Regions from separate parts of the Ochrobactrum vermis genome, predicted to be linked through region 1. Evidence: predicted binding sites of a transcription regulator. Region 1 holds the regulator's gene; each other region holds the start of a gene.
The links. The regulator LexA, encoded in region 1, represses DNA repair genes until DNA is damaged. The targets are predictions, from matches to a motif close to TGTTCNNNNTGTGTTCNG.

Region 2: uvrA (excinuclease ABC subunit UvrA) is a predicted target of LexA. The motif match lies at 2,412-2,429, and genes of this name have one in related genera.
Region 3: CQZ93_RS26040 (Y-family DNA polymerase) is a predicted target of LexA. The motif match lies at 2,282-2,299, and genes of this name have one in related genera.

The regions. Positions count from the first base shown of each region.
Region 1 is NZ_PCOC01000001.1:1,504,771-1,509,017, reverse strand. It holds partial or broken gene CQZ93_RS07455 (ComEC/Rec2 family competence protein) at 1-1,202, shown strand, start outside; gene lexA (transcriptional repressor LexA) at 1,305-2,030, opposite strand; gene CQZ93_RS07445 (molybdopterin molybdotransferase MoeA) at 2,269-3,483, opposite strand; gene moaC (cyclic pyranopterin monophosphate synthase MoaC) at 3,569-4,045, opposite strand; gene trpC (indole-3-glycerol phosphate synthase TrpC) at 4,049-4,247, opposite strand, start outside.
Region 2 is NZ_PCOC01000001.1:1,316,888-1,321,134, forward strand. It holds gene uvrA (excinuclease ABC subunit UvrA) at 1-2,275, opposite strand, end outside; gene ssb (single-stranded DNA-binding protein) at 3,266-3,784, shown strand; gene arsC (arsenate reductase (glutaredoxin)) at 3,901-4,247, opposite strand, start outside.
Region 3 is NZ_PCOC01000003.1:221,427-225,673, forward strand. It holds gene CQZ93_RS26025 (PAS domain S-box protein) at 1-660, opposite strand, end outside; partial or broken gene CQZ93_RS27360 (3-oxoacyl-ACP reductase) at 1,112-1,201, opposite strand; partial or broken gene CQZ93_RS27200 (IS3 family transposase) at 1,210-1,530, opposite strand; gene CQZ93_RS26040 (Y-family DNA polymerase) at 1,615-2,199, opposite strand; partial or broken gene CQZ93_RS26045 (type III glutamate--ammonia ligase) at 2,420-2,592, opposite strand; gene CQZ93_RS26050 (ATP-binding protein) at 2,588-4,186, opposite strand.

The sequences.
Region 1 (4,247 bases):
CCACAGCCGCGTTGATTGCCGGTTATGCCTGGTGGAGTGAGCGCAGCGCGAGCAGACAGATTGGTAAGGAAAAGCGTGGCAGGACCACCCATGGCTTTGCTGGAAGAATCCTGAAACCGATCACGGCTGCAGCCGCCACTTCAGTCATTGCCGGACTGGCCAGCGGAGTTTTTGCTGCTTATCATTTCAACAATACCGCACCGTTAGGCCTGCTTGGCAACGTTCTAGCCGAGCCCGTAATAGCGCTCCTCGTGATGCCGTTCGCTGTCTTCGGTCTCGTGCTAATGCCGCTGCAACTGGACTGGGTGCCTTTGCAGATCATGGGGTGGGGAATTTTCACCGTCAGGCATATTGCCGCCCTTGTTGCGGCATGGTCCCCCGACGGCAATCCGGGGACGATGCCGGCACTCACTCTCGTTCTGTGGACCATTGCGCTCGTTCTGGCTGTTGTTCTGTCTACCAGACTGAAGGTACTGGCGCTTCCGTTCATTGCTGTTGGGCTCGTTGTTTTCATCAGGGAGCCTTTGCCCGATATCGTAATATCGGAGGATGCCAAACTGGTAGGCGTCCGATTGGCGGATGGCAGGTTCGCGATCAATCGAAACCGCCCCTCGCAATTTACGATCGATAATTGGAAAACCGCTTATCTGATAGAAGAGTTTATCGTGCCGCCATCAGGCAAAAACAAGAAACGAACGGGTGGGAATGGGTTTGAATGCGAAGATGGATTGTGCACGATCAATCTGCGCGATGGTCGCACACTTGCCTATACGGCAAACATCGCAATGCAAGAGATAGCCTGCAATATCGGCGATGTGGTTATTCTCGCGGTTCCCGGCAAAAACGCGTCGTGCGGTCGTTCCAAAACTCTGAGCATCAGTAAACGCGATCTGGCGCTGAAGGGAGCTGTGGAAATCAGACTCGGGAAAGCACCAGAACCAAACCAAGCTTTCCAGGCTTTATCGATAGTTTCGTCCGAAACAATAAAACCAGACGTCGGGCAGGCGATATCTGATCTGCAACACGATAACCGAATAACATTTGCAGTCGATACGCCAAGCCGTCCTTGGCATTTGCATCGCATCCATTCGCGTCCGGCGCGCGGCTTGCCCGAACGTGAGTACAAGTCCAAATCTCGAGCTGTCAAAAACGCAGCGAGCTGCACATCAGACGCCGACGACGAAGCAAATCGCTGCAAATGATTCTCGAACGCTTCCAATTAAAAATGAACTATGGATCCGCTCGATCTCTTTGCCTTACGTATTTCCTACGTAAAGCCGCTTCGTTCTTTTGTTGGAAATGCTCTAGTAGCGGCGGATCAGGCCGACAAGCTTACCCTGCACACGAACACGGTCAGGTCCGAATATTCGTGTTTCGTAAGCCGGATTAGCGGCTTCAAGAGCTATGGATGCTCCCTTGCGACGAAAGCGTTTCAAAGTTGCTTCTTCGTCATCGACAAGCGCCACCACGATTTCACCTGGATTTGCGGATTCGCCACGCTTGATAATGACGGTGTCTCCGTCGAAAATTCCGGCATCGATCATTGAATCGCCTTTGACCTCAAGAGCGTAATGCTCGCCCGCGCCGATCATTTCGGGCGGAAGGCTGAGGGAATGGGTTTGATTCTGAATCGCGGAGATGGGCACGCCGGCAGCAATCCGCCCCATAACCGGTATGGATACAGTTCCGGACGTGTCGTCATTCGTAGCTACAGGGGCAGGGCGTCCCGGTGAGGGCGGCGGCGGCGCTTTGCCCAGACTACCTTCGATAACGCTAGGGGCGAACTTCTTTTGCGCATTGAGCCCCGGTGCGATGGAATCAGGCAGGCGCAAAACCTCAAGCGCACGTGCTCTGTTCGGCAGGCGGCGGATGAAACCACGCTCTTCCAGAGCCGTAATCAGACGATGGATACCCGATTTTGAAGCCAGATCGAGTGCTTCTTTCATTTCATCGAAAGACGGCGGAATGCCTGTTTCTTTCAGACGTTCGTGAATGAACAGCAGAAGCTCGTGCTGTTTACGGGTTAACATGCGCGACACCCTCCCGACCAAGAATTGAGAAAAACAAAACCAGAACGAACACTATATGTTCCAGTCTTGTTCTGCAATGGTTTTAAATCCATTAACGCTCCGAGTGAGAATGGGCGGAACGTTTTGACACGAGAGCGTCATTGGTGGGAAATTTTAGATTAGAAGCGATATAATATATATATTATAATTAGTTATATGATTTCTCTCATAATTAGAAAAGCCGGAATCTGTCTTTGATCTACAGCATAAGGACGCGACAATCGTCGCCGATTGAGGCAGCGGACGCGTTCTCATCTCTGATGAGAAGTGCTTTTGAGCCGACGAGAGCCGAGAGCATGGACGAATCCTGGACCGGAAATGGCTTCGCGATCAGCGTTCCATCCGGAGTTGATTCGATTGTAACCCGGATATAATCGCGGCGATGGTCATTTGCAGGTAGGGAAGCACCAAGCTTCGCAGGCCGGATGTCGGCATCAAGGTTGGTTCCGGCCAGCTTGGCGACAAGCGGACGGAGGAAAACTAGACTGCAGACGAGGCTCGAAACAGGATTACCGGGCAAGCCTATCACATGCACAATTTTGCCATTCACACCGATGCGTCCGTACATCAGTGGTTTGCCCGGCCTCATGGCGATCTTCCAAAAATCGAGATCGACTCCCAATTTTTGAAGCGCGCCGTGCACAAAATCTCGATCCCCGACGGACGCGCCGCCGATCGTAACCAGAATGTCGATGCCGCTTTGCAGGCTGTCTGCTATTGCTTGTTCGATTTTGGCAGGATCGTCCGGAATGATCCCCTTGTCTGCAGGGCTGCCGCCCGACCGCCTTATGATTTCGGCGATTCCCACACTGTTCGACGCAACAATTTGGTCCTTTCCGGGTGTTTCACCCGGTGCGACAAGTTCATCACCGGTCGCAACGATTGCCACCTTGGGTTTTTGGAATACGTCGATTTTCGCGTTCCCGCTTGCAGCGGCTAGCGATAAGGCGGCGGCATCCAGCTCACGTCCGCTCGAAATGACGATGTTACCGGGCGAAAAATCGAGGCCCGCGCGGCGTATATGCCGTCCTGGCTCCATTCCTTCGAGAACAGTGAGCCGGTTACCCGAACGCTCGGTGTGTTCCTGAATGACAATTGTGTCTGTGCCTTTGGGTAGTGGCGCTCCGGTGAAAATGCGAACCGCCTGTCCGATCCCCAATTCGCCTTCGAAGCGATTGCCCGCCGCCGATTCGCCTATTACGTCGAACTCAACAGGATAAGAGATGTTGTCGGGCGCGATCAGGGCATAACCGTCCATCGCCGACCCGTCGAAGGGCGGCTGGAGAAAATGTGCGAGCACAGGTGTTGCAACCACGCGTCCACCCGCATCGGACAAAGCGACTTGTTCTGTGCCGTGCGGTTCCGCGGATTTCAGGATGCGGGCCAGTGCTTCATCGACCGGGAGAAGGGACATTGCGTTTCCTCTCGAACTGAATTGTTGGCCCGTTTAGAGCATAAAGCCTGTCTGGAAGAATTGATCCAGAGCAAAGTTCAGCGGCTCAGGCTTTCCAGTCACCTGATTTACCGCCGCTTTTTTTGGTAACGCGGATGCCGCCGATCTCCATATGTTTGTCAACGGCTTTGGCCATGTCATAGATCGTAAGACACGTGACGGAAACGGCGGTGAGGGCTTCCATTTCCACGCCCGTGCGTCCTTTGAGCTTGGCGACTGCGCGAACGCGCAAACCGGGTAGTGCCTGATCCGGTTCGATGTCGACAGCGACTTTGGTCAGCATAAGCGGATGGCAGAGGGGAATCAGGTCGGCGGTCTTTTTTGCCGCCATGATGCCTGCCAGACGCGCAGCGCCAATGACGTCGCCCTTAGTGGCATTGCCTTCCAGGATGATCGCCAGCGTTTCCGGCTTCATTCTGACCGATCCTTCGGCCGTGGCTTGACGTTCAGTTTCATCCTTCGCCCCAACATCCACCATATTGGCAGCGCCGGTCTGGTCGATATGGGTGAGCTTGGATACCATTGGTCAGGCCTTGCCGGTCAGGAGTTCACGGGTAGCCGCCGCGACATCTGCCTGGCGCATCAGGCTCTCTCCGATGAGGAACGTCCCGATTTCAGATTTTTCCAGACGCAGGCAATCTTCGTGTGTGAATATGCCGCTTTCACCAACCAGAACGCGATCGGAAGGTGCCATTTTCGACAGGCGTTCCGAAACAGCGAGATCA
Region 2 (4,247 bases), 190 kb from region 1:
CCTTCACATTGAACGAGAAGCGGCCCGGCTGATACCCGCGTGCCTTGGCTTCCGGCAGACCCGCAAACCAGTCGCGGATCGGCGTGAAGGCGCCGGTGTATGTTGCCGGGTTGGAGCGCGGCGTACGACCGATAGGTGACTGGTCAATATCAATCACCTTGTCGAGGAACTCCAACCCCTCGATACGGTCATGCTCCGCCGGGTGTTCGCGCGAGCCCATGATGCGGCGCGAAGCAGCCTTGTACAGGGTTTCGATCAGGAAGGTGGACTTGCCGCCGCCTGAAACGCCGGTGACGGCGGTGAACGTGCCAAGCGGAATATCCGCCGAGACATTTTTCAGGTTGTTGCCGCGCGCGCCCATGACCTTGATGCGCTTGGACTTTGAAATCTTGCGGCGTTCCGCCGGAACAGCAACTTCCATCGCGCCTGACAGATATTTGCCGGTCAGCGAGTTCGCATTGGACATCACGTCCTGTGGCGACCCTTGAGCAATGATCTTGCCACCATGGACGCCTGCCGCCGGGCCGATATCGACCACATAATCGGCAGTCAGGATCGCATCCTCGTCATGCTCGACCACAATGACCGTATTGCCGAGATCGCGCAGGTGGCGCAGCGTATCGAGAAGCCGGGCATTGTCGCGCTGATGCAAACCAATGGATGGTTCATCCAGCACGTAAAGCACGCCGGTCAGGCCGGAGCCGATCTGCGAGGCAAGACGGATACGCTGGCTTTCGCCACCTGACAACGTGCCGGAATTACGTGCCAGCGTCAGATAATCGAGGCCGACATCGTTGAGGAACTGCAGGCGCTCGCGAATTTCCTTGAGGATGCGGGCGGCAATTTCGCGCTGCTTGTCATTGAAGCTGCCATCGACGTCACGGAACCAGGCATCGGCCTTGCGGATCGACATTCCCGTGATCTCGCCGATGTGCTTCATGCCGATCTTTACCGCCAGTGCTTCCGGTTTCAGGCGATAACCGCTGCAGGCAGGGCAGGGCGTCGAGGCCATGAAACGCTCGATATCTTCACGCGACCAGGCGGAATCGGTCTCCTTCCAGCGGCGCTCCAGATTCGGGATCACACCTTCAAAAGGCTTTGTCGTCTGGTAGGAGCGCAGGCCGTCATCATATTGGAAAGTGATTTCCTTGCCCTTGGTGCCATAGAGAATGGCCTGCTGGGATTCTTCCGGAAGATCTGCCCAGCGTGCGCCTATCTTGAATCCAAAGGCTTTGCCAAGCGCTTCCAGTGTCTGATTGTAGTAGGGTGACGAAGATCGCGCCCATGGGGCAATCGCGCCGTCCTTCAACACTGCCGTTTCATCGGGAACGATCAGGTTCGGATCGATGGCCTGCTGCGTGCCGAGGCCGTCGCAGGTCGGGCAGGCGCCGAACGGATTGTTGAACGAGAACAGGCGCGGCTCGATTTCAGGAATGGTGAAACCGGAAACCGGGCATGCGAACTTTTCCGAAAACAGAATGCGCTCATGCGTTTCGTTGGCCGATTTGTTGGCCGCGCCGCCTTCTGCTGTTTCTTCAGGCGGCAGCGGCTTGTCCGCGAATTCGGCAACGGCCAGACCCTCGGCAAGCTTGAGACTGGTTTCGAGGCTGTCGGCGAGGCGGGTCGACAGGTCAGCGCGCACCACAACGCGGTCGACCACCACATCGATGTCGTGTTTGTACTTCTTGTCCAGTGCCGGAACATCGGCGATTTCATAGAAGGTACCGTCTACCTTGACGCGCTGAAAACCCTTTTTCTGAAGCTCAGCCAGTTCCTTCTTGTACTCGCCCTTGCGACCACGAACGATGGGCGCGAGGATATAAAGGCGGGTGCCTTCTTCCAGTGTCAAGACGCGGTCGACCATCTGGCTGACCGTCTGGCTTTCGATGGGAAGGCCGGTCGCCGGCGAATAGGGCACACCTACGCGCGCAAAGAGCAGGCGCATGTAGTCGTAGATTTCAGTGACGGTGCCAACCGTCGAACGCGGATTGCGGCTCGTCGTCTTCTGTTCGATCGAAATGGCAGGCGACAGGCCGTCGATCTGGTCGACATCCGGCTTCTGCATCATTTCGAGGAACTGGCGCGCATAGGCCGAAAGGCTTTCGACATAGCGGCGCTGGCCTTCCGCATAGATCGTATCGAAGGCAAGCGAGGATTTGCCCGAGCCGGAAAGCCCAGTCATCACGATCAGCTTGTCGCGAGGCAGATCGAGGTCGACATTCTTCAGATTGTGTTCGCGCGCGCCACGTATGGAAATGAATTTCTGATCGCTCATTCCGCGTCCTGCCTGCTCATGATGCCATGGATAAACGGGCGCCGAATGGTGAAACACGTCGGGCCGGTCTCTAATATGGGGTGAAACCCTCCAATAAGAAGGGGGCTCCGGTCATTCATCGGTGCACTCTTATCATTAGAACAAATATCGAACAACCAGCCTTCTGATAGGCGATACGAAATGTGAACGCAAGAGCGTTGACTGTCACTCCTGACAGGAGCAGACTGCCCTTACTCGCTGATAGCGGAGAGGTGCCGCGGTGGGATGACACGGCATCGGCAAGAGGTCCGCAGGAGGCGGGGAGACCCAGTAGGGAGGTAAAGGAGCATGAGTCCACCTGACTACAGTGCCTAGCTTTCACAGAGATGAAAGCACAATCCGTTTCGGTTGCGGCAGCATCTTTTCGCAAGGAATGATGCCTCGTTGATTGAAAGTGTGATTGCCGACAATTTGAATTTGCGCGGAATGCAAATGGCCGTGCGCCTTTGTGATCCGAAAAGACCTGCCGACGAATTAATGTCGACACATGAGCATTGCTCAAACCCCAAGCCCTGCGCGCCAAAGATACAGTGAGCGGCAGGGCTTTTTCTTGGAAGCTGATCCGGTTGCGCGGCGCGGACGTTTTGGCTCCATAAGGATGGCCGGTGAGGCTGTTTTGAAATTAAGGCAGATGCCGTTTTGGGCTCTGAAATAAGGCAAAGTGCATCTTCATCGCGATAAACGATGTAAAAACCCGTCAAAAATTGTGGCGAACGCACGACTTTTTTACGTCGAAAGGTTGCATTTTGAACAAAACAAGAACATAAACTCTGTGGACATTGACAAATTCACCGCGCTGGATTGAGCGCGCATCAAGTCAGTCCTGTAAGGTGAACATATGAGTTTCTGGTGATGGCGCATCGTTGCGCCTGATCTTTCATTTGGAAAGTACCTCTTGTCCGTGCAGGGACGTGCGGAGAGTGTGCATGCGAGACCCGGAGTAGTTTTTCGATGGCTGGTAGCGTCAACAAAGTCATTCTGGTCGGCAATCTTGGTGCCGATCCGGAAATTCGTCGTCTGAATTCGGGCGATGTGGTCGCCAATCTGCGCATTGCAACGTCGGAAAGCTGGCGCGACCGTCAGAGCGGCGAACGCAAGGATCGCACCGAATGGCACAGCGTCGTCATTTTCAATGAGAACCTTGCCAAGGTTGCGGAACAATATCTGAAGAAGGGCGCCAAGGTTTATATCGAAGGCGCGCTCCAGACCCGCAAATGGCAGGATCAGAACGGAAACGACCGCTATTCGACGGAAGTTGTGCTGCAAAAGTTCCGTGGTGAACTGCAGATGCTAGACAGCCGTGGTGAAGGTGGCGGCGAAGGCCGCTCGTTTGGCGGTGGCGGCGGCAATCGCAACCAAATGTCGGATTATTCCGGCGGCGGCGGTGATTTTGGTTCGTCCGGCCCGTCTTCGGGTGGTGGCAGCGGTGGTGGCTTCTCACGCGATCTGGACGACGAAATTCCGTTCTGATAGTAAACATCATCCAGTTTATAAGTGAAATGCGATAAGGCGCTGTTTTACAGCGCCTTTTCTGTTTCTCTCATGCTTCTAAAGCACGGTGTCGGCTTGCGATTTCGTAATCCCTGTCAGCGCGACTTTTCTTCGAATGTAATCTGCTCGCCGTCTTCTTTGGTGAACGAAGCAAGAGGGTTTTCCAGAAGAGCCAGAACCAGTTCGGAGGGGCGGCACAGCCTGGTGCCACGCGGCGTTTCGACGATGGGCCGGTTGATCAGAATCGGATGAGCCATCATGAAGTCGATCAGCTCGTCGTCGGTCCATTTCAGATCGGACAGGCCGAGTTCGACATAGGGTGTGCCTTTCTCACGCAGCAATTCACGCGGCGTAAGGCTCATGGCCGTCAGCAGTCCGACCAGACGCTCCCGCGTGGGCGGATTCTGCACATATTCGACAATGACGGGTTCTTCGCCACTGG
Region 3 (4,247 bases), on a different contig from region 1:
TGTCGGCATCGTCAGTTCATGCGCCCTGGCAAGTGCAGCCAATCTCGCCTGAACCACCTCACGAAGCTCATCAACCTGCGTAGCCGATCTTGCGCTCAATGAAACGATACCGTTGGCCAGAGCGAACAAATTTTTTACGCGGTGACGCATTTCTCCCATATGGAGCTTTTGTTGGCTTTGAGCCTGCAAGCGCTCGCTGATGTCGCGTGCTATTTTTGACGCACCAACAATAACGCCGTTTGCGTTTCGAATAGGTGAGATTGTCAATGAAATATCAATCAGCGTACCATCTTTTCGCTTCCGAACTGTTTCGAAATGATCGACTCTGTTTCCCTTTCGTATTTCGCTTAGAATAGCTGGTTCTTCGTCAAGCCGATCTTCTGGTATCAAGATCGTGACCGGCTTTCCGATTACTTCCTCCGCATGATAAACGAATAAGCGCTCGGCACCTCTATTCCAGCTTCTAATAATGCCATTCAGATCCTTGCTAACGATGGCGTCGTCTGAACCGTCGACAATTGCAGCGAGCCAATCCCGTGGATCGAGATCGGTTTCGCCGAGTTGGGATTGTGAAGCAGGTGTTACCGACAACAAAATGCGATGTTTAGCGTAAGTCGAACAAAGCCGATCGGAGCCAACTTGGTCTTTATGTTTTTCCATCGTACTCCGCCCATTCTAAAGTCATGAAAAGATAATAATTGATCGGAACACGATATCAATTCCCTAGATCCACGTAGTGCGTGAAGTGTTTTACCTTATTCAAATTCTGGATAATCGCCCGCCATTCCGGTTCTTCTCCTATCGATGTGATCAACTGTTCACTGCTAAATAGCGCTATTTCGCGTGACGAGCACCATGATATGCGTTCATCGGTCTTTAGCGGTACATTAAAGGACTAATTCTTGACCGTCAGTACGGGCCGTGTTCTGATTGCAATTGCAAATGGGCGTCCGAGCCATCCGCTGCCGAATTCATGCTTTCGTCTGGTTGGCTACCAAGTGGACGTTAAAGGTTCTGATTGCCAGTCAAGAACGCCGACATAATTCGGTCGAATAGGACGGACTGATCTTGTTGAGGTCTCCATCCATGTTTTATATGAGCGCGAAATGCCTCAATAGGTGGTTCGGCCACCACTAAGATCAGACGTTGCTGCTGTGGTGTATGAGTTTTCTTCCGAAAGCATCCAGGCAACCATAGAATGCACTAACTGTCGTTCAACCACAGCTGACCGCGCTTCGGTTGCTTCTGAGGCACTCTCAGCCCCTCTGTCGCCAGATGCGTTCGACCCGCTTGACGTTCATGACCCAGCCGGTCCGATGCAGCATCGCCGTTATACGACGATAGCCATAGCGGTCTGACTTACAAGCGAGCACTGATGTCTGCGGTCAACGCCGCTTTATCATCCGGGGTCTTGGAGATCTTGCGCTGAGCGGAACGATACTGGCCGGGAACCCAGCATGCCCGTCTCTCGGACACACTCAAATCTTCAGTGACATGATCCAGGCAAGCGCGGGGACGAGCGGAGCTCAGATGGGGTATTCGGATTGCTCCTCGCGTTCACACCTTGGATGGAGTGAGATGGCAGTACCGTTAAACCCTTGTGAAAGGAACGTTTCATGTCACTGTTTGCAGGCCTCGATATTTCCGTAAAGCCAACGGCCACCAGATCGCAAGTCCGTTGCCATAGCTGCCAAACCGCTTGCTCTCTTCCTTGCCGGCCTTGCACGCCATCTTCGCGAGCTGGCGATTGGCGGCGAAACCAATGGAGCAGGTAATGAACGGGCCTATATTTTCGGCCAGTGTCGATTTGATGCGCGCTGCGAGCAGTTCCGGATCACGTCTGCCTGTCTCATCGAGAATGCAGGTCAGCTCGTCGATGCTTTTCGCGGTGTCGATTGCGACGACGGTTTCGATCTCGCAAAGGAGTGCATTATGGGCGCGGCGATAAAGATCAGGATCTTGCGGCACCAAAATTAGATCGGGACAAAGCCTTTTGGCTTCCTTGATCGGCATGACGTTCTTGACGCCACGTGCTTTCGCCTCGCGCGAACAGGCAATCACTGCGGTTCTGTCAGTTCCAGCAAAGGGCACAACGCCTATCGGGCGACCCCGCAATTTGCGATCTACCTGTTGATGAACGCAGGCGAAAAATCCAACAAAATCAAGGTATAAGCGTTCTATCGTCTCCAGCAGACGCATGCGATTACTCCAGCATAAGGGACGAGCGAAACCTGCCCGAAAGTGCACGGGCACTTAGGAACATATTCCGCTGATGGGATGATGTTCCTATTCCGTTCTCTTTTGATTGGAGTGTCAATCCGGAATCCGGTAATAGGATCGATGATAATGATGCGCTTTCCGGAAGCAGGCGGTGCGGGGCGGAGTGAATACGGAACCTAGGTATATAATAGCACTAACAGAATGAATGCTTGTCGGCCGTCTTTAATGCATCGTCATATTCCCAGTTCATTTCGAACTGGCCATTGCGTCTTCGTGGTCGTTTTGATAGGGCTTCCAGCCCAATTCCAGCATATAGTCGCAGATTTCAGCGATCACATCGTAACGCCGCATGACAGCTTGTTGGTGCCTACAAATCATCACCTGCATTCACCGGTCCCGCTTGTGCGAGGCGTTGCTGATGACGCTCTTTCCAATGGGACTGAAATTGGGGTCCCTTCGAATCCGGCGGTGATTTGGGGCGTAGAATGCGCAATGGCAAAGGTGTGGGCAAGTCCGGGCCGATGATGATCGCTTCGCCGGGAGCTAGCATTGGAATGAACTGAGTGGCGGCACGGTCGAGGTCGCCACAGGCATGTTCGACTGTGCTGCGGTCCTGTTCGTTCGTCAGGCGATGAACGATCAGCGTGCCGAGCTGGCTCAATACGTCCTGGGGAATGTCGCGCGGGCGCTGCGTGGCCAGCACGGTTGTCAGGCCATATTTACGCCCCTCTTTGGCGATCAAGCCAAATGAATCGAGACGGACGCTCCCGTACTCATCGCCGATCGTCCGGCCAAGGAATTGATGCGCTTCGTCCAGAAAAACGATGATCGGGGTGTCCCTAAAGCGGCCTTCGCGAGCGAGGCCGAGAAGATATCGCCCAATAATGTTTAACAGCAATTCGCGGGTACTGTGCTCGAACCTGACTTCCTTAAACGATATCAGGGCGACATCGCGTTCGTTGTCATCCAGAAAGCTAGCGACTTCATCGACAAGTGAGGTGCCATGTGTTTGGAACAGGCATTCAAGCTCGCGAGAATTGATCAGCGTCGCTATACGAGAGGAAAGCGATTCACAGTAGCTGGCGGCGTTGTTGTCTGTCCCGCCAAAGTTCGCCGGATTGTTCGTGGCATTGCCCCACACGCACTCCTGCTTGATCTGCTCGGACAAATTCGTGATGTCAAAATCGCATTTCGTAGTGTGGAGAGCGGCGGCGTTGGCCTGGAGTGCGCCGAAGAATGGGCCACGCTGCCGACCGGCTTTCTCCAGAACGCCATTCTGGACGTGCAATCCGGCGGGCATTGCATGTTCGACAGCACGTACGAGTTTCAGACTCTTGATGGCGTCGCGGAGCTTCGGCCCTTGGCTCTGTCCTGACGGTCGAAATAACGAAAACAGGTCGTCCTCGGTGGTTTCGGTATAGGGGAAATGAACATGCTGCGTATGCGGGACATCAGCTTCGAAGGCGAAGACCGTGTCTACGCTCGCCATGTCGCAAAACTCGCCAGTCGGATCAAAGATGAACGCTTTCCCGCTCTGTGCCTTAATCTGCTCTATAAGGCCGGCGATCGTCCAACTCTTTCCACCGCCTGTGGCACCGAAGATGCCACAGTGACGACCGAATAGTTTTTCCGGTGGCAATTCGATTGTGACGCCTTGGCCACCGGCCTCGATCATGCCGACAGGAACGTTGATTTCACCGGCTTTGGTGGCGCTCTTACCGATCATTTGTGCGAGAATGTCGGCACTCGCGAGGAAGACCCCGTCTCCAATCTTGGGATAGGTGTTGATGCCGCGCGCAAGCTTTGTATCGCCATCGGTCACAGTTGAGAGCAACTGAATGCGTCCGATAGGGTTTGGCGTGACTGGAGCCCCGAGGCGGGGTTCGACAGACAGGCGCTCGGCGTCCGGAATTCTTACTTCCGTAATCCGACCCATTAGTTTGACGCGTTCGCAATCGATGAACACGAAATCGCCGACAGCTCCCCGCGACAGAGCGCGTCGTTCCGGCTGGGCACTTGCAAGGGGA